2 linked regions of the Aeoliella mucimassa genome follow. The protein of the gene in region 2 binds, or shares a complex with, the protein of the main gene of each other region. Links are inferred from orthologs where the notes say so. Each region holds a gene or a part of one and is shown on either strand. Other genes may lie near its edges.

Region 1 (8,971 bases), 1.1 Mb from region 2 along the record:
ACGTGCAACTGGCTGTCGTCAGCCCCGATGCGCGAAAGGGAATTAGCGTCTATGAGAATGGCGACATTCGCCTGTTCGAACTGCCGCCCCCGGCCTGGTCGGCAGAACTCGTGATCGGCTACCGCTTGGCGCAAGCCGAGAGTGCTTGGGCGAATAGCGATTTCGAAACACTCGAGAAACTGGCAGACAAGTTTCGTGAAAGAGGTTCGTTCGACATGATGGGATTCCCCATGTACTGGAAGCTCTACCAGGCCGTGCGACAACCTGAAGATACAACCTCGTCTGGCTGGCGCGATCATCTGGCGAAGTTCGATGCCTGGCTCGAGGCGTATCCCGAGTCGAGCACCGCCCGCATCGGCAAAGCCGAAGCCCTGCACGCGTACGCGTGGGTTGCCCGCGGAACCGGGTATATCGGATCGGTCACCGAAGAAGGGTACCTCCAATTCAAAACGCGACTGATCCAAGCGGCCGAGCTGCTGCTGGAAGCCCAAGAGCGAACCGGCGACGATCCCGCGTTGTTCGAGTTGCAAATCCGCATCGGTCAAGGATTGGGACTTCCCAAAGAAACCTTGATGATGTCGTTTCTCGCAGGGCGTGCGGTGAACGAAGACTATCTGCCTTTGTACTCGTCGATGGGCATTTGTTTGCTGCCTCGCTGGATGGGCGAGCCGGGCGACTTGGCGGCCTTCCTGCAAGCCGAGGCCGACAAACGCGACGAAGAACATGGCGCCATGATGTATGCCTGGGTATTTAACCAGATGAAGTGTTTTTTCGACGAAGGGCACCTTAGCAGCTTTGGGTTCGACTATGAGCGGATTCACCAAGGATCCGTGCTTCTCGCGAACAAGTTCACCGGCACAACCATGTACCCGACCCTGCGGGCGTGGACGGCTTTGCGGCTCAGCGATCGCGAATTGGCCCGCCCTGCGTTGGAGAAAATGGGACATCAGTACTACCAGAATTACTTTACCGACAAGAAGCAGTTGCTCCGTTATCGAACGTGGGCCGATGCGTCGAAGGTCTCCGAGCGGCAACTCTGGGATCGGTTGGCCGATGCGCGAGTGCTGCTGAGCGTTGCTTACTCGCCCGAGGGCGACATGATCGCCACCGGCGGCACCGATCGTGGACATCAGATCAAGTTGTGGGATGCGGCGACGGGCGACCTGAAGTTTGAACTGCCGGTGCTCACCGTCGTGCGCTCGCTCGATTTCCATCCGACCGAAGGCAAACTGGCCACGGTCGGCGGATACGACAACGCAGAGGGAGAGCTCTACGTATGGACACTCACCGACGAGGGAGTCGAGCACGCGGAACTCGACCCACCCCCTGGCCTGCTCACCGTGGTGCGATTCTCGCCCGATGGCAACTACCTGGCCGTTGGTAGCAGCGAAGGGGAGGTTTGGATCTGGCGCAAGAAAGAAGTCGGTGCTGGAATCACCAAGATTAACATCGGCGCCGGCGTGGGCGACATTGATTTCTTTGACGATAGCAAGCAGCTGGCGATCTCTACCCAATCGCATAACTGCGTGGCGAACGTCGATACAGGCGAAGTTGTTCATCGGATCCGATTCGCTGGGCTAAACAATTGTGTCTCGCTTGAAGCCATGGAAAACAACCTGCTAATCGGGGGGCAATTGTCGGGGATCATGGGATTCAGCCTTCAAGAGAAGAAGTTTTTGCCTGTGCTTACTGCTGCTTGGCCAGAGAACGAGTATCCTCTCATAGCGCGTCCTGAGCTGCCTGTCGCTGAACAATTTGCAATTCGCTCCATCGATAGCTCGAGCAAGCATCGGCTGATTGCTTCGACCTCCGAGCGGTTGACCATTTCCCATCCCGAAGTGGACGGGCATCAGATTTCTGTGTTTGATGCGGATACGCGACAACAGCGTTGCCATCTGTTTGGTCACTGCTTGCGAATAACCGACATTCGGCTTTCGCCCGATGGCACCAAGCTGGCTTCGGTGAGCCTGGATGGCACGCTGCGAGTGTGGAACATCGAAGGTCAAGACGATTTACAGCATGCGGTCGAACTAGGGAAAATAACGCTTACCCCCAACGAACCAACAAAGCCGACCGAACCGGTGGCCGACGAACCACCAGCCGACGAACCACCAGCCGACGAACCACCAGCCGACGAACCACCAGCCGACGAACCACCAGCCGACGAAGCTGCCAACGCTGAAACCAATGCTGCTGAGGAAGCGGAGCCAGAACTGCAAGCAGAGCCTGACACCGAACCAGCACCGGAGTGATCCAGGCAGAAACCGTGAAAGGTCGCATCGTTTTTTTGCCCCCACCGAATTGCCCCCAAAAGCGGGAAATCGATTCGTGGGGGCTTTATTCTGATTGCACGTCGGCCGCGAGCATTGCCTTTCCCCCTGTATTTGCAGGCGTTTTTTCATCTAACGGGAAATCCATCGCCAGTCATTTCGCCCCACACCGCTGGCGAGTGGGGGCAAAACTCCCCCCACGACGACGCGTAACCAAGCACCGATTCGCTTCGCACAACCACAAGCAACGATCCACAGCAGGCTCCTTTCTTACACAACAACACAGATACACCTGAACACTACCTGTTTATAGCAAATCAGGTGGCCATTTCCCAGCAAAAACCGGTGCATTCAGAAAAGTTGTTTCGCCCGCAGCCGGAGGCGTCGGCTAACGATGTGGAGCGGGAGCCAGCATAAGAATCCTCACGCAGAGACGCAGAGCCCGCGGAGGACAAGAGCACAACCGACAACTGGATAGCTAGCCTTCTACTCAAACATTCCCTGAAAGGGAATCGTCGCCTAGCGAAGGGGTGTGCGCCGGCGAGTTCCGTGAGCCAAAGCGCTACCCTGGATAGTGCTACAGCCACAGATGGAGTCGCCCGTTGAGCATGTCGGGCAGGGCTTTTTTCACGAGTTTGCGGACCGTGTTTTCGTGGTAGCGGGTGCTCAGGTGCGACGCGATGATCAGTTCGTTTTCGAACCGCTCGCGGCGTTCCACGAAGTCGTCGAGGTGGATATGCCCGAACTTGTGGATCTTCTCTTTGCGATGGCCCGGCGCGACGAACGTGAGTTCGCAGATCAGCACCTTGGCCTGGTACATCTCGGGGTTGTCGTCGAGTCCCGGCGGGGAACTGTCGCCAAGGTAAGCGAGCACCGCGTCGCGGCGTTCCTCGGACACTTCGGTGCCAGCCAGGCGGAGGTCGCGAATCTGCATGCCGGCGAGTCCCTCGTACTCCGGCTTGAGCTTCTTGCGGCACTGCCAGACCACGAAGCCCATCGACGGCACCGTGTGCTTGGTCGGCACCGTGGTGACCACGTACTCCCGCGACAGCTTGATCTCCATGCCAGGCTCGATCGGCCGCAGGTCGGCAGGCAACCGGCCGCGGTCGAGTCGCGTGAAGTTCTGCAGGATCGCTTCGACCGGTTCGATGGCCGACGTCGGCAAGTAGATGGTGGGCGGGGCCATTTTCATCATCCGCCGGCGAGCGACGTACACCGGCAAGGCTGCGATGTGGTCGAGGTGTGCGTGCGACACAAACCAAGTGTCAGTCCCCATGAAGCTCCAGGGCTGTGCGCCGAGATCGAATCCGATGCCAAGCTCGGGGATGCGCCAGTACGACTGCACGGCCGCGCGCGAGTAGCCCTCGATCGTTAGACCGCGATGTTGCAACGATTGCAGGGGGGCGTTCTCAACCATCTGGAGTTCGAATCAACAGGTAGGGGGTGCGTACTGATATCCACGAAGCCATGAAAACCACAGAACCATGGAAAAGAGCGACATGATACCAATTATCGAGGTTCGTCGGCAGGAGCCAACCCGCCCCGGTTTTCGGCAATTGCCCGGAGAATCGCGAGTTGCGGCTCAATCGGCCGACTCACTGACTGCACTCACTTTGATCTGAGCTGGCAGCTTTTCGGGGCCTGGCTCGATGAGTATGTCGCCATACCGCTCGGCCTGATGCGCCAAAGCGTAGCGGTACCGCACCATTTCGAGCACCGCCAGAAACATGCCAACGAGGGTCGATTTGTGGACCGCGTTGGGGAAGAGGTCGAAGAAGGTCACGCTGCCTTCGCGTTGCAGACGCTCGTCGAGACGCTGCATGTAGACGTGTATCGGCGTGTCGTCGTACGTAATGCTGGTGGCCACCGGCTTGGCCAGCTTGTCGCGTAGCACCCGCCCAAACGCACTGACGAGGTCCCACAGCTCCACGCCAGCGATGGCGGGCACCTCCTCGTGCTTCTGACGCGAGCCAAGGTCGTTGGCCGCCCGGGCGTAGCGATCCTGCCATTCGCGGCCGCGTTGTTCGAGATGCTGCGACGCGTCGCGGTACTTTTTGAACTCGAGCAGGCGTTCCACCAGCTCCTGGCGGGGATCTTCCAACTCCTCGGGCTCTTCGGCTTCCTGACGAGGGAGCACCATCTGCGATTTGATCTCGATCAGCGTGCTGGCCAGGTCGAGAAAGTCGCCAACCGCGTCGACGTCGATCTGCTCGAGCACCGAAACGTGCTCCAGAAACTGGTCGGCCACGGCCGCGACCGGAATGTTGCTAATATCGACCTCGTGCTTGCGCACCAGGTGGAGCAGCAGGTCGAGGGGACCGTTGAACACGTCGAGTTGGACGCGAAATTGCATCGGGGCGGTCGATTCGGTGGAGGTAGATCGGAGGCAACGCAGACGACGCGAGTTATTGCAGACCGAGCCGACGAGGTCCATTCGAGTTTCGTGCTAGCAAACGCAAACACCCCGACAAGGCAGTAGGCCCGGCCGGGGTGTTTGGTTTACGTTTTACGAAGCGTCGACTGGCGACTTAGGCATTAGGAGCTTCGGTGGCATCTTCCACCGCGTCGCTAGCTTCCTCAACGGCATCGCCTGCGGCATCGGCAGCTTCCTCAGTGGCCTCTGCAGCAGCGTCGGTCGCTTCAGCAGCGGCTTCTTCCGCGGCTTCGGCAGGAGCTTCAGCGGCTTCTTCTACAGCCTCCTCAGCAGGAGCTTCGGTAGCAGCAGCTTCCGCCGCGGGAGCGGCTTCTTCTACGGCTTCTTCGGCTGGAGGTTCAGGCACAGCAGGCATGGTGTCGGCTGGCGAAACCTCGGTGGGCTCGGTGTACTCTTCTTCCACGATCACTTCGGTGCTACCGCAACCAGTGTCGCAGCCGCAGCCAGTATTGCAGCCGCAGGAGGTCTCGACTTCGCAGCACGAAGTCTTGCAGCAGCGGTTACGGAACTTCTTGAACAGGCCAAAGGCCTCGGCTTCGCTAGCGCTGCCAGCGAACATAGTGCAGATGGCAGCAACCACCACAAAACGAAGAATCGATTTCATCACAATCTCCTCAGTTTTCGAATAACGGCCCTATCTTCGGCAGGGCGAATAACCGACGCGAGCGAAACCGCCACGCGGCACCGATTTCAGCGATCCTGCTGTGGGCGCAATAGTCTTCCTGTCCAGCGCGGTTTACTCAACCTATGTAAGTTATGTGTAGGAGTCAACTATAGCACTGCCAACGGGGGAGGAACGAAAAAAGCTTGATGACCGAAGCCATCAAGCTTTTTGGAGTTCATTAGTACCACGATCAGGCGTATATCACGCTCGAAGGTGGTCTTGGACTCATAGCCGGGAGGGCGAGTCCCTACGAAGTTGAGCTGGTTTCGCGGGAAACCGGCGTCAACTTAGCAACCGCAGCTAGGAGCGGGTTCGCAGCAGGTGTCGCAGCACTTCTTGCCGAACTTGTCCTTCAAGCGGCTGAACAAGCAAGGCTTCTTGCAGCAAGGATCAGCTTCGCAGCAAGGGGCGGGCTCGCAGCAAGGAGCTGGTTCGCAAGGAGCAGCTTCCACGCAAGGAGCGGGCTCACAAGGAGCTTCGCAGCAAGGAGTAGCTTCGCAGCAAGGATCACAGCACTTCTTACCGAACTTGTCCTTCAGGCGAGCGAACAGGCCGCAACGCTTGGGGCAGCAAGGATCGGCTTCGCAGCAAGGAGCAGGCTCGCAGCAAGGTGCAGGGGCGGGCTCGCAGCAGGGAGCGGGCTCGCAGCAAGGGGTGCAGCAGTCGTCACCACGCAGCTTGCACAGCAGACCAAAACCAGCTTCGGCTTGGTTCGCAGTAGCAACGGCAAAAGCGGCAACAACCATCAACGCGAAAACACGCAGCAAGTTGGTCGACTTCATCACTTTCTCCTTCTGAGAGAATCACATGTACCAACACGGAACACTAATCGATTGCTTCATAAATGGGTCCCGCCGACACGTGCGACGGAAGCAATCGAATGAACCGAAACTTATCGGTTCGATTTGACTACAACTGACTCTGCTTACACATCAGAGCCAATGGAGCAGGCAGAACCTGCAGGTGGGGTAAGTAATGTAGTATGCAAAGACTACGCTAACCTTGTCGATTAGCAAGGAAAAGAGTAGCAGGGGGACAAACGTTGTCCAAGGGGGGCACCCCTTTCTTGAATGTTTCTGGGAAACTTTTCTTGGCGCAAAACACAGGCCCCACACCGGGCGAGATGCCGGAGTGGGGCCATAAGTGCTTGTAAATTATAGATTTAGGTCGTTTTCGATTATCGATTTTGCGCACCAGCGGGAGCCTGAGCAGTTTCCGCAGCCGCGGCCTCCGCGCCCGAATTTGCGGCGGTCTGCGCCGAATTTGCGGTATTCGCTGGTTGCTGTGGTGCTGCTTCGTAGTTCACGAGTACCGGTTCTTGACCGTTACCAAGGTCATAAACGATACCGCTCAACCGCCAGTCGTTGTTCACTTGTCGCATGATGCAGCACAAATCGAGCTCGACCGATTCGGTTCCGTCGCTGACGGTCATGTGATATTCCACCGCTGTTTCGTCGGTGTCCATCGCATTTTCGCGAAGATTCGTCGCTTTAAAATCGGCCTCAGCAACAGCTGCGAATTTGAATCCCTGTCCGTAGTCTTCGAGTTGCTTGGCCGCGAGCGGAGTTAAGCAACCCATGGCAGTGGTCTGATCGCCGGTCGAGATGGCCTTGAGAAACTTGGTCGACGAAACTACCGCGGGATGCTTGTTGATATCCGACGCGCTGGCCGACGCCGACGTAGCGGTGCCACCTGTCGACGGAGCATTCGAAGCGGTATCGCCTCCCCCGCAACCGAGGGCAGTAACAAAGGTCAGGCTAACGAGAGCACAAAGACAACGCATGGCGCGTGCCTCCTCCTTGAGAAACAATGGGTCGAAAACACGTGTGGGGCGGGGAGTTTTGCAAACCCCCGCCCCACCGTCAAGACGAATTCAACGCTTGTTGCTACCAGGAGCAGCTCGCGAAAAACACTTATAAACCAGGAGTGGTCGAGACATCGGCCGACGATTCTTCGGGCCGGGCCTCGAGCTTGCTCTTGAGCGTATCGAGTTCCTTTTGCAGTTTCGCTTGCTGCTTGGTGAGATCGCCGAGCTGTTTGCGAAGTTCCTGCACTTCCCGCGGGACGAAGGGGGCATCGTCTTCCAGCTTCTTGATCGCCGCGGCCGCAGCGGTTGCGTTGCGACCTTCCCCTTCGCGATCGGCGTACGAACGCAGAGCGGCAACGGCCGTGCGATCGCCCAATTCGCCGAGGGCTTCGATCGCTCCCTGGCGGGCCTTGCGCGAAGGATCTTGCAGGGCGTCTTCGAGCATGTCGCGAACCGGTTGCTTGTCGTCGGCTTCCTTCCACAGCTTGGCCAGCACCTGCAGCGCCCGACCGTAGTCGCGATCGCCGAACTTCTGGCGGTCGCGCTGCAGCACTGCTAGCACTTTGCCCCGCAGCGAAACATCGCCCGACGCCCCGAGCGCGCCGATGGCTGCCATGGCAATCTTGTTCTCGAAGCTCGGTCGATCGAGCGCCAGGATCAAGGTGTTTTGCACGTCGTCAGCGGGGTACTTGCCGAGCCCCCGCACGGCAGTCGCCACGATGGCGGTGTTCGACTCGTTCTCGACCACTTGCTTCAGGATCTCAAGCGTGGCCGGCTTATAGAACTTACCGATGCTCTCGACCACCGATCGACGCACGCGGGCGTCGGACTGGGTCATGCTTTCGGTCAACGCGGCAAACGCTTCGTCGGTGCCGAGCTTTTCGAGCGACTCGGCCGTTCGATACGCACCCCGTAGTAACCATCGTTGTTAAGGGTTTCCTTAAGGGCTTCCACCGATTTGTGGTTGTCCTTCTTGCCCAGCACGCGAGCGGCCATCAAACGGCCAATCATGTCGTCTTCGGCCTCGAGCTGCGTGTAGACCATCGCATCGGGCTTGTCGAAGTCGACTTCGGCCAGCACGGTGAACTCCGGATCGAACCGCACGAGCGTCGGTTGCTCGTCGAGCGGTACATAGAAGTCGTGCTTCTCTTTGTTGATGGTAACCGGGTGATCGACTGGCTTGCCATCCACCACAAAACGCAGCGTCGTGGGAATCTCGAACAGCCCGGTGTTGTCGTCGACCTTGTGAGTTTGCTCGACGGTGACCAGGGCCAAGCGTTCTTTGGCCAGCCACTTGTAGCGAACCTTCAGCTTGGGAGTACCCGCTCCAAAGACCCATTGATCGAAGAAGCGATCGAGCTCGCGGCCCGAGACTTCCTCGAAGGCGGCTTGCAGGTCGGCCGTGACGACGCTCGACTGGCCGTTTTCTTCGAGGTAGTGCTTGATGCCTGCGCGGTAGAGATCTTTGCCGAGTTGGCTGCGAAGCATGTGCAGCACCCAGCTACCCTTGGGATACGCCCGATAGTCGAACTGTTCCCAAGGATTGTCGTAGCCGCGGAACACAATGGGCTTCGAGTCTTCGGCTTGCGGCAGCACCCGCCCCTTGGCATCGCGCCAGAGGCCGTAGTTCATCTCGTCGCGGCCCAGCTTATGGCCCGCATACAGATGGGTGTAATAGGTGGCGAAGCCTTCGTTCAGCCACAGATGGGCCCAGTCTTCGCAGGTGACGTAGTCGCCGAACCACTGGTGCGCCATCTCGTGGGCGTCAAGGTTGCGGCTCGAGTAGATGTTTTCGG
Region 2 (10,112 bases):
GAAGTTCCAAGGCGTCGACCCCCGCGACCAGCCGATGAAGATCTTTCCCGCGGTGCACTACTCGATGGGCGGTCTGTGGGCCGACTACGAGCGTACCGCTGCGGGTGGATTGAATCCCACGTCGCCGCGTAACCACGTGACCAACATCCCTGGTCTCTACGCCATCGGCGAATGCGATTACCAGTACCACGGCGGTAACCGCCTGGGTGCCAACTCGCTGCTGTCGTGCATCTTCACCGGCCTGTTTGTCGGCCCCTGCATCGCGACCGACCTCGCCTCGCTGGGTGCTTCGGCCGGCGATGAGCAGTTCGACTTGCTGATGCGTGCGGAGCGTTCCAAGAAGGAAATGGAACACAAGCAACTGCTCGACCGCCCCGCCGGCGGCGAGAATCCTTACGTCATCCACCAAGAGCTTGGTCAGGAAATGACCAAGGCCGCCACGGTGGTACGTCGCAACGATCAACTGCAATCCGCGGTCGACAAGATCTACGAACTGCACGAACGGGCAAGGAACTGCTCGCTGTCGGACACCGGCACCTGGACCAACCAGAACGTGATGTTCACCAAGAGCTTGCTCGACATGTTCCCGCTGGCGAAGGCCCTGCTCCAAGGAGCCCTGGCTCGCGACGAATGCCGCGGTGCCCACTACAAGCCCGAGTTCGACATGCCCGGCATCGAGTCGGAAGACCCAGCCGAGCGTCGTCAACAAGCCGAAGCCTGGTGCGACAAGTTCGACGCCAAGAACAAGAAGTGGCTGAAGTCGACGATTGCCACCTTCGATTCGAAGGGCGATCCGACACTGAGCTATGAAGATGTCGATACCTCGCTCATTCCGCCCCGTCCACGCCTGTACGGCATCGTCGGTGGCGACATTATCGAACAGGTTTGGAAGGAACGCCAGCAAAAAGCCTCGCAAGCCGAACCGGCTGGGGCCTCGAGCTAAGGTCCGCCCCGATTAAGCTTGGCGGCTACCATACCGCGTCCTACAATTTCCTATACACGCCCAAGATTACGCCAATTGTCCTGAAGGCTCGCCATGACAGCTTCCGCCACCCAGCGGCAATCATTCGACGTCCGCATTCTCCGCCAGGCCGGTCCCGGTCAGCAGAGCTACTGGGAAACGTTTCGTATTCCCTACGAGCCCAACCTGAACGTCATTAGCGTGCTGCAAAAAATTGCCACGATGGCTCGCACCGCCGAAGGCAAAGAAACCACGCCAGTCGCCTGGGACTGCAACTGCCTGGAAGAAGTCTGCGGCGCCTGCACCATGGTGATCAACGGCCGCGTTCGGCAGTCGTGCTCGGCCCTGGTCGACCGCTTGCTCGAAGAGCATGATGGCGAAATCGAGCTGCAACCAATGACCAAGTTCCCCGTGGTTCGCGACCTGATGGTCGACCGCGGTCGCATGTTCCGTGCTCTGGAACGCGTGAAAGCCTGGGTGCCTGTCGACGATTACTACGATCGCGGTGCAGGTCCCAAGGAATCTCAAGAGTCGCAAGAACAACGCTATCCCCTGTCGGAATGCATGACTTGCGGTTGCTGCGTGGAAGCCTGCCCCCAATACCTGAAGGTCGAAGCGACTCGCCGTCCAAACGAATCGATCGAAGAGCACGAGGCACGCCAGACCGAAGCCGAACAAGGCAAGTTCCTGGGAGCCGCTCCCATCAGCCAGGCGATACTGTTCAACGATCACACAACTGGCGGCATGATTTCCGACCAGCGTCTGGAAGCGTTGACCTCGGCCGGCGGCATCCAGGTCTGCGGCAACTCGCAAAACTGCGTGTCGGTCTGCCCCAAAGAAATCCCGCTGACCACCTCGATCGCTCGTGCCGGCCGCCAGGCTACTTGGTACAGCTTCAAGACAATCTTCGATCGCTAAGCGACTTTGGTGCGTACACTATCGTAGAGCGAGGGCTACTCCGTAGCTTTGACCTAGCCGATAGTGAAAACCACATTTCCCTTAGCGACCGCATGCACGACAGCACCCCCCGGCAATCGACCGAGTTGCTCATCGGCAACGAACCACGCCGCACCACGCGACTGCATGTCGCGGTGTCCATTATGGGTGCGGTGCTAGTCTCGCTATTACTGGTGAACTTGGTCGCGTACGCCTCGCCCGAGACTGCCTCGCAGCTATCGGGAAACTCCAAAGCAAGTAACTACCGCTGCACGACGGGCGGATGCTGCTCGTCCTTTACCCCGGTCGGCATGCCAGAGTCTTGCTTTCTGGACCCAGCCACCGCACCACCCGCCAGGCCGGTGGACGACACCGCACCTGCTCAGTAGGTCGCTCGCGGCGACACCTGCAGGTCTGAGTCTAGGCCGCTTTCCGATCCGAAGCGGCCGGTTTAGCAGTCGGCTTAATGAACCCGTCGTCGGTCACGTCGTCGAACCGTACGGAGACCTGCTTCGAGATACCAGATTCTTGCATCGTGACCCCGTAAATGGTGTCCGCTCCGGTCATCGTCTTCTTCGAGTGACTCACCACCACGAACTGCGTCGACGACAGGAAGTCGGACAACACACCAACGAACCTGCCGATGTTCGCTTCGTCGAGCGCGGCGTCGACTTCGTCGAGAATGCAGAACGGGCTCGGCTTGCTGCGGAACATTGCCAGCAGCAAGGCCACGCAGGTCATGGTCTTCTCGCCACCCGAGAGCAGCGAAATAGTACGCGTGTCTTTGCCAGGCGGGCAGGCTCGGATCTCGACACCGCATTCCAGCGCGTCGTCCCCTTCGGCATCCTCCAGCAGAATGTCGGCCTCACCGCCACCGAACAGCCGGCGGAACAACTCCTTGAAGTGCCCGCGAACCGTTTCGACCGTGGAGAGGAACAGCTGACGGCTTTCGCTGTTCAGCTTCGACATCAGCCGCTCCAGGCTGGCCTTGGCTTGCGACAGGTCGTTGTACTGGGCCGAGATCGACTCGAACCGCGATTCAATCTCTTCCAGTTCTTCTAGCGCATCGACGTTCACCGCTCCGATGCGATGGAGCCCGTCGCGGATCTGGTTGATCTCTGTCTCGATCTGCTTGCGATCGATCGCGGGCCGCTCGGCGGGAGCCTGTGCAGCCACGGTCGGCAGGTCGATCTCGTAATCTTCTTGCAAGCGGTCTACCAAGGCTTGTCGCTGATGTTCGAGCTTGGCCAGGGTGACCTCCAACTGCGATCGGCGGGCTTGCGATTCGTCGATCTGCCGCCGGGCAGCTTGCAGCTTCTTGTTCAGCTCGTCGCGTTGTTCGCTAATCTCTTTGCGCTTTACTTGGTGCAGTTCTCGCTGCGGCAACAACTCCTGCAACTGGGTGTTCAGCTCCGCGAGCTCCGCTTCCAACCGCTCGCGTTCGCCGCCGAGATTCTGGAGCCTGGTCTGCAAGGTTTCCGCATGCTTGCTCAGCTCCTCCAAAACTTCGCTCGTCGCCCGTCTCTCGGTCGCGTGTTGCAGCGAGGTTCGTAGCATCTCCACTTTGCTTCCCAGCTTGGCCAGTTCGAGCTGCTGCTGGTTTTCCTTCTCCACCAACTCCTTGCGAACTCGCGAGGCCTCGTCGAGCCGGGCGGAAAAGTCTTCGCGGAGCGTCGCCAGGCGGGCGCACTGCTCTTCGAGCGTGACAATCGCCGCGCGGGTGCGTTCGATCTCTTGGTCCAACGATTCGGTTTGGGCCGCTTGCGACTCGACAAAGCTCCCAGCCTCTGCGGCTCGCTTGACGTTCACTTCGCGCTGCGTTTGCAGCACGGCAAGACGTTCGCGAGTCGCTGCCAGATGCTGAATCGCCTGACGATTATTCTCAAACGCGTCGGAGGATTGCTGCTGAATGCTGGTGATGGTCGCTTCCAGCTCCCGCTGCTGTTTGGCCAACTGATCGACGTCAGTTTTCAGCTCGACCGCTTGGGCTCTCAGCTGCTCGATGTTTTGCCGACGAGTTAGCGACGTCCGCGCTTCGTCGCGCAGGCCAGCAACGATGGTGCCATCGGCCCCGACTACATCGCCATCGGCGGTCACGAAATTCAGTCCGGTCTCCATGCCGCTCAGTCGATGGGCGGTAGCGAGCGAATCGACCAGCCAGGTGCGGCCAAGCAACCGGCGAATCAATGGTTGATAGGGAGCCTCGCTATCGACAAACTGATCGGCCCGTCCCCACACGCCCGGTTCGTCGGAGAGATCGAGCTGGTCGATAGCAGCCGGAGGCGATCGCCAGTCGAGCCGCATCATCCTCGCTCCAGGGGGAAGCTCCCCAGCGTGGTCGAGCAGGTTCACCGATGAAGGTACCAGCACGTACTCGGCCAGCGCTCCGAGCGCCGCCTCGATGATGGGAGCGGTATCGACATCCACGTGCAGCACGTCGGCAACCAACTGCGGACGAATACCGAACGTTTGCGAAACAAACTCTCGCACCTGCTGACTCGTCGCTTGCTGCTGACGATCGATCTCGCCGATGAGTTCGATGCGATGCTTGCAGGCGACCAGCTCCGACTCGGCCCGCTGATGTTCGCGACGCACTTCGTCCAGGCGTCTCTGGCTGGCTGCCAAACGGTCGCGCGACTGAGAGAGCTCCGCTTCACTGGAGTTCGACTCATGCTCTGCGCCAGAGTGCTTGGTGGTGAGTTCTTCGATCTCCTGATTTAGCTTTTCCAACTGCTCGCGCAAATCGGCCAGCTCGGCAATCAAACGAGCGACTTGCTCCTTCTGAGCTTGCTGTCGATCGATGTTCGACTCGAGCTTTTGGCTCATCAAATTGCGGCGATTCTCAGTCGCGGCGTGACGCTCGGCGATGTCCTGAGCTTGAATTTCCAAACGCTCCACCAGCGTGGTTTGCTCGTGCAGACGCTGGCTAGTATCGGCCAACACGCGGCTGTTTTCGTCGTAGTCGCTCTCGGCGACTTCCAATTTGGCCGCCAACGAATCGCGATCGGCCCCATCCGTGGCCGGCGTCGCTTCGGCCGCGCGGCGCTGCTCTTCGAGCGATTTCAGGTTGGCTTCGAGGTCCTGCTTGCGGCCATCAAAGCCGTTGAGTGTCGCCTGGCAACTGGCGATGCGTTCGCGAAGCGTGGTAACTTGCTCGTCGCAAGCATCGTAGGCCGCTTGGGCGTTGGCCAGTGACTCAGCCAGTTTCGGCAACTGGTTATCAGCCTCCTCCATCCACTCTCGACGGGCTGTGTCGTCGGTCTGGAAGTTGCCCAGCTCGCCGGCCACGTTATCGATGCGTTCCGATAGCCGAAACCAGTCGGCAATGCCGATCTCGGTGCGGAGCTCCTTGAGTCGCTTCACTCCTTCGCGATAACGCTGCGCCTTACCCGCCTGCATGCGGATGCTTCGCAGCCGACTCTCGACCTCGTCGACGATGTCCGACAGTCGCAGCAGGTTCTGTTCGACTCGCGCTAACCGGCGAGCAGCGTCCTGACGTTTGGCGCGAAAGCGACTGATGCCGGCGGCTTCTTCAAAAATCGCCCGGCGATCCCGTGGCGACGCTTGCAGCAGCGCATCGACCTTGCCTTGCTCGATGATGCTATAAGCTTCGGTGCCGATACCGGTGCCAGCCAGGAGGTCGCGAATGTCGCGCCGCCGACAGGCCGATCCGTTGATCAGGTACTCCCCTTCCCCGCTGCGATACACCCGGCGGGTGATCGCCACCTCGCGGCCCAGGCGTTCGCCGCCGTAGTTGCCATCGCGGTTGTCGAGTACCAAAGTGACTTCCGCCATGTTCAACGGGCTGCGACTGCCAGACCCGTTGAAGATCACGTCGGTCATCTCCGATCCACGTAGGCTTTTGGCACTTTGTGAACCGAGCACCCACTTAATTGAGTCGACTACGTTCGACTTGCCCGAACCATTCGGCCCCACGACGACCGTAATGCCCTCGTGGAACTCGAATCGCGTCTTGTCCGCGAAGCTCTTAAAGCCAACAAGTTCGAGCGCTTTGAGCATCGGAACGGAACATTCGGGAACATAGGTAGCAAAGCGGGACGGTCGCAGGCGTCCAGAAGTTTACGACTTGTACTTAAACAGATCGGGCAGCGGTGTGGCCAGATCAAAATGCGAGCCTTCTTCGACTTCGCCTTGATCGTCCCCTTCACCATCGCGTTGATATTCGCGACCTGGCTTGGGCAACGCGTCGACGCGGAGTCGCGAATCGAGAGCACCACACTTCTTGGCGGCTTGCAGCACCTGCACCACGTCGGGGTAAGTGCCTTCGAGTTCGACGATGGTGCGAATCAGCTCGTCGATTTCGGGCTCAATCACCCGTCGTTCTGGTTCGCTACCCCGCTTCAAGCGGCTGATGACCAGCTGATTGTTGCGAGTACCGTTGACGATAAGCCCCGAACCAGCTTCCACCAACAATGGCAGCTTCAGCGGTGGTTGCTCACCAAACAGTACGATTTCAGGACGCAGGCTGTTGGTCACGTGTACCATCGGAGGACCTTGCACGCTGTTCAGGCGGTGGTAGCTAAACGAACCATTCATGTCGAAGCCAGCAATCGCTGGGTCATGAGGATTCATCGCCCACAGCGAGCGGAAGGCGCCATAACGCGTTTCAGCGCTATCGGCCGACAGCAGGCTATACAGTGCGTTGAATGCTTCGAGATCGTCCATCGCACTCAATGCAGCCATGGCATTGATGCGGAACGCGGGCTCGTCGCGAGCGACTTGCGCCAGCACTTCCACGGCCGAGGTGTCGTCGAGGTAGGCCAAGGCTTCGGCGGCGTAGAATCGTACTTCGGTGTCGCTCGAGGCCATGCCTTTTTGCAGTAGTTCGATCGCTTGCGCGTCGCCCAAGGCTTCGAGTTGCAGCGCCGCTTTGGCAGCGGTAAGCGGGTCGAGTATTTGCTCGGCCAATACTAGCACGCGTTGCTGCTGCTGGTTGCCAGTTTCGTTCACGGCAATACTCTGCAGCACGCGAACGTAGCGGCCAATGTTGTCTTTGTACCGAGGGTGGACCGAGATCTCGACGTACTCGTCGTTCTTCGGATCTGCAACGCCTCGCTTGTGACCTTCGATTCGAGTGTGGAAGCGAAGGTTGATACTTTTCGCAAGGCGTGTTGCCATTTGCACCGACTTGTACCGGTCGTCGATCACGAGTCCCATCGGGCGCGACTTCACCGCGACACCGCCACCGAGCACACGACCGCGCGTGGCGTAGGGTTCGTCCTCTTCGCCAGTAGCACTGGGGTCGACCAGAATGGCACCCTCGGCAACACCGAGAATGTGGCCCGAACGAATCTGCTGACCGAGCACGGCCAGTTCGGTCATGCGCGCCGACAACAACCAACCGCCACGAAGGCTGGTGGTTTCGCTACGTGTGGGGGTTCGCACTTCGACGTCGAAGCGATCGCCTTCCTGAATGCCGGGACGCAAGAAACCTCGCACGAGCACCAGCGACGTGCTAGTCGACGCGAGCAACTGCTCCGCATGTTGAATGTTGTGACGGTTGATTTCGGCCATTAACGCTGCCCGCTGAGGAGTGGGAGCGGGATCTTCGCCGGTGCCGTCGAGTCCGGTCACCAACGAGATGGCTTCGATCTTCACGTAGTCCATGCCAGAGGGATGCGTGTACTTTCCAACCAGATCGGGCGCTTCGTCCGATAGGTCTTCGAGTGTTTTGGTTTCCTTCTCACGGCCAGGCAAACCAATGTAACTCATGCAGCCCACCGACATACTGATCCCAAGCAAGCAAACCACCAACAGTGGTTCTGGACCAGAGAAGATTCGTTGCGATAAGCGTTCCCGTCGCATCATGCTGGGGTGCTCCATCCGGCAACCGTGCCGGCGTAATAAGGATGCTAACTCGTCGAAGCTCGCGTTGCGCTTCCTGCGCGTAGAACTTCAACGCAAATATAAAATTCGACGGCGGAGATTACCTAGAGTAGAAGATGCGGTCAAGGCGATCCGGCAACTTTGGCAAAGTATTTGCTCGTGTCTGCTAGCACTTGTGCTCTGAACACGAGCTTCGCACGCCACTGCAATCTCACGGAGGATCGTAGCCACCAGGGTTCCAAGGATGACAGCGGGCGATACGTTTCACTCCCCGCCAACTGCCGCGTAGAGGGCCATACTTGCGGACTGATTGGATGAAATACTCGCTGCAAGTCGGCTGAAACCGACAGTTTTTGCCTAGCAGTGGGCTAATACCGAGCTGATAGAAACGGACCATGCCGATCAGAATCATCGAAGGCAGCTGTGCTAGCAAGCGAAGAAATTTCACGATCGCTTCCTCTTCGGAGGTCGGCGACTTGTGAGCTTAGCCAACGATTGCTGAAGCTCCTCGAGGGTCGGAACCGCCTTGGCTCGGGGCAAACAAACGAGATCGACGTTGGGCAGTTCGTGCTGCGTGAGCCGAAAGGCCTCGCGAAGCAGTCGCTTCCAGCGATTCCGCGCGACCGCGTTGCCCACCTTTCGCGACACCACCAATCCCAAGCGAGGATGCTTGCACTCGTTCGGCGCGACATACACCACGAGTCGCTCGTCGGCGCGACTTCGCCGCACGGCAAAGACTCGGTCGAAATCGTCCTTCTGGAGCAGGCGGTGGGTTTTCGGAAAGGTGTGGGCCAAGGTTTCGCTACGCGAAAAGGTAAAACGTGAGGGTTTAGGAGGCCCACCCATTCTAAAACGATTGGCCCGCTGCCCGCTACGGAGCCGCTAGCACAGGGAGCCATACCACCTACCAGCAATGGAGCGGAAAGAGACTTCCAAAACAGTGCTTTACTGACGTGGCGGGGCAGTAAACGACTGGTTTGCGGTGCGACGGGGCACCGAAATCGGCCGCACCATCACCGCGTCGATATCGGCCAAAGCTCCCCCCTGCACTGCCAGGTGCAGCTGTACGCTGCTCGTCTGATTCACGGTGCGAACCATCCGGAACGGTTGCCATCCCGCGGTGGTCGGCACTCGCAATGCCAGCTCCTGTCCGCCAAGGGTGTCTTGAATCAACAGTTTGCCGTTTGCCTCGGCCGAGCCCACCACTCGAATCCAACCAGTGATCTCCACGACGCTGCCCGCTTGCAGAGGAACTCGCGGAGAGGTTACCCATACAACCGACGGAGGATCGTCGTCGCTGGTAAACATGGCCTGACTCGTTGGTTTAGCAACCAACCGCAAGCAGGCGCGACCATGCTGGGGATCACGCGGCGAGAACTCCACCGCGGTGTCGTGCTGCGAATCCGCGTAGTCGGTGTGGACCCACCCGGCCGATTGCGTTGAGGCGAGGTCTTCAAAATCACCGCCGACAAGCAGATTCTGCCCACGAACCAGGCTGGCAAGCGCCGGCTGCAGCGCCTGATGCGTGGGGAGTAGTCGCAGGTCGTACTCCGTGGGAATACTGGCAAAACCGGTGGTCGCGGTAACGTACTTGAACAGTTGCTGGCGAGCTTCCGCGGTTTGATCGCTGGAGGTTTGGGCCAACTCAATCGCATAAGCGTACTTGCGTGAGGCTAGCAGTTGATCGCACTGCTCAAGTCGCTGGCGAACCGCGGCCACGCGCCCAGCGAGGGCCTTCGCCTGCGGGTTGAGCAACTGTTGCATTACGGTTTCGAGCTCCATGACGTCGGCCATGGCCAGCGTGCGTGCTGCCTGAGCAGCCTGAGGAGCTTCGTTGCCGAGTCGGCGTTCGATCTGGGCCAAGGTCAGCGAGTCGTCGGTCAACACCACCCAGCGAGGCGAAGCGATACGAGTAAGTGGCACTTGAAAGCCGCCGGTTACTCGCTCGCCGCGCAGCGGGACCAACCCCGCAGGCGTCAATAAATGGGCTTTGGAGTTCTCCGGCACGCCGGCCACGACGAGCACCGGCGAGGTGCTAGCTGGTTGCTGCGATGGCGGCTCGCCCGGCAGAAAAACCAGCCGCGAGCGACCGAGCTGCCAGGCAATCGACTTTTGGTTCGAACTTCGTAGTTCAGCGCCGGCGATGCGCTTGCCGGTAACCAGCCATGGCTCGGCCAGCATGAGCTCGCGATTGAGCAGCCGCAGTTGCTCGCAGAGCCGCCTGGCTTCCGGCGAACTGCTCGCCAGTCGGCCAGGAGTACGCACCAGCAGCCCGCGATGCCCAGCTGCCATGGTTGCCAGCAGCGCCTGACGGATTTGCCATGGCTCGTGCCACCCCAAGTAGCGGGCGCTAGGTGCCAGCAGTTCG

Evidence for each region.
Region 1: the proteins of smc (region 2) and Pan181_RS22775 are in contact, whole or in part, in a crystal structure (PDB 3ZGX), measured with the Bacillus subtilis proteins. The link is inferred for Aeoliella mucimassa from one-to-one orthologs.

The regions. Positions count from the first base shown.
Region 1 is NZ_CP036278.1:5,786,302-5,795,272, forward strand. The notes cover bases 2,739-5,728. They hold Pan181_RS22775 (segregation and condensation protein A), read right to left. Parts: upstream 4,624-5,728; coding sequence 3,853-4,623; downstream 2,739-3,852. Other genes in these bases: Pan181_RS22770 (MBL fold metallo-hydrolase), read right to left, coding at 2,848-3,687; Pan181_RS22780 (hypothetical protein), read right to left, coding at 4,799-5,308; Pan181_RS22785 (hypothetical protein), read right to left, coding at 5,656-5,728. Also shown: Pan181_RS22765 (WD40 repeat domain-containing protein), read left to right, coding at 1-2,252; more of Pan181_RS22785, read right to left, coding at 5,729-6,150; Pan181_RS22790 (hypothetical protein), read right to left, coding at 6,546-7,151; Pan181_RS22795 (HEAT repeat domain-containing protein), read right to left, coding at 7,282-8,025; Pan181_RS22800 (M1 family metallopeptidase), read right to left, coding at 8,022-8,971. UniProt on the Bacillus subtilis protein: Participates in chromosomal partition during cell division. May act via the formation of a condensin-like complex containing Smc and ScpB that pull DNA away from mid-cell into both cell halves.
Region 2 is NZ_CP036278.1:4,731,307-4,741,418, forward strand. What follows is about bases 2,118-6,248. They hold smc (chromosome segregation protein SMC), read right to left. Parts: upstream 5,918-6,248; coding sequence 2,318-5,917; downstream 2,118-2,317. Other genes in these bases: Pan181_RS18570 (hypothetical protein), read left to right, coding at 2,118-2,286; Pan181_RS18580 (flagellar basal body P-ring protein FlgI), read right to left, coding at 5,978-6,248. In the rest of the region: sdhA (succinate dehydrogenase flavoprotein subunit), read left to right, coding at 1-943; sdhB (succinate dehydrogenase iron-sulfur subunit), read left to right, coding at 1,037-1,879; more of Pan181_RS18570, read left to right, coding at 1,972-2,117; more of Pan181_RS18580, read right to left, coding at 6,249-7,726; membrane protein insertion efficiency factor YidD, read right to left, coding at 7,956-8,192; rnpA (ribonuclease P protein component), read right to left, coding at 8,189-8,539; Pan181_RS18595 (hypothetical protein), read right to left, coding at 8,690-10,112. UniProt on the Bacillus subtilis protein: Required for chromosome condensation and partitioning.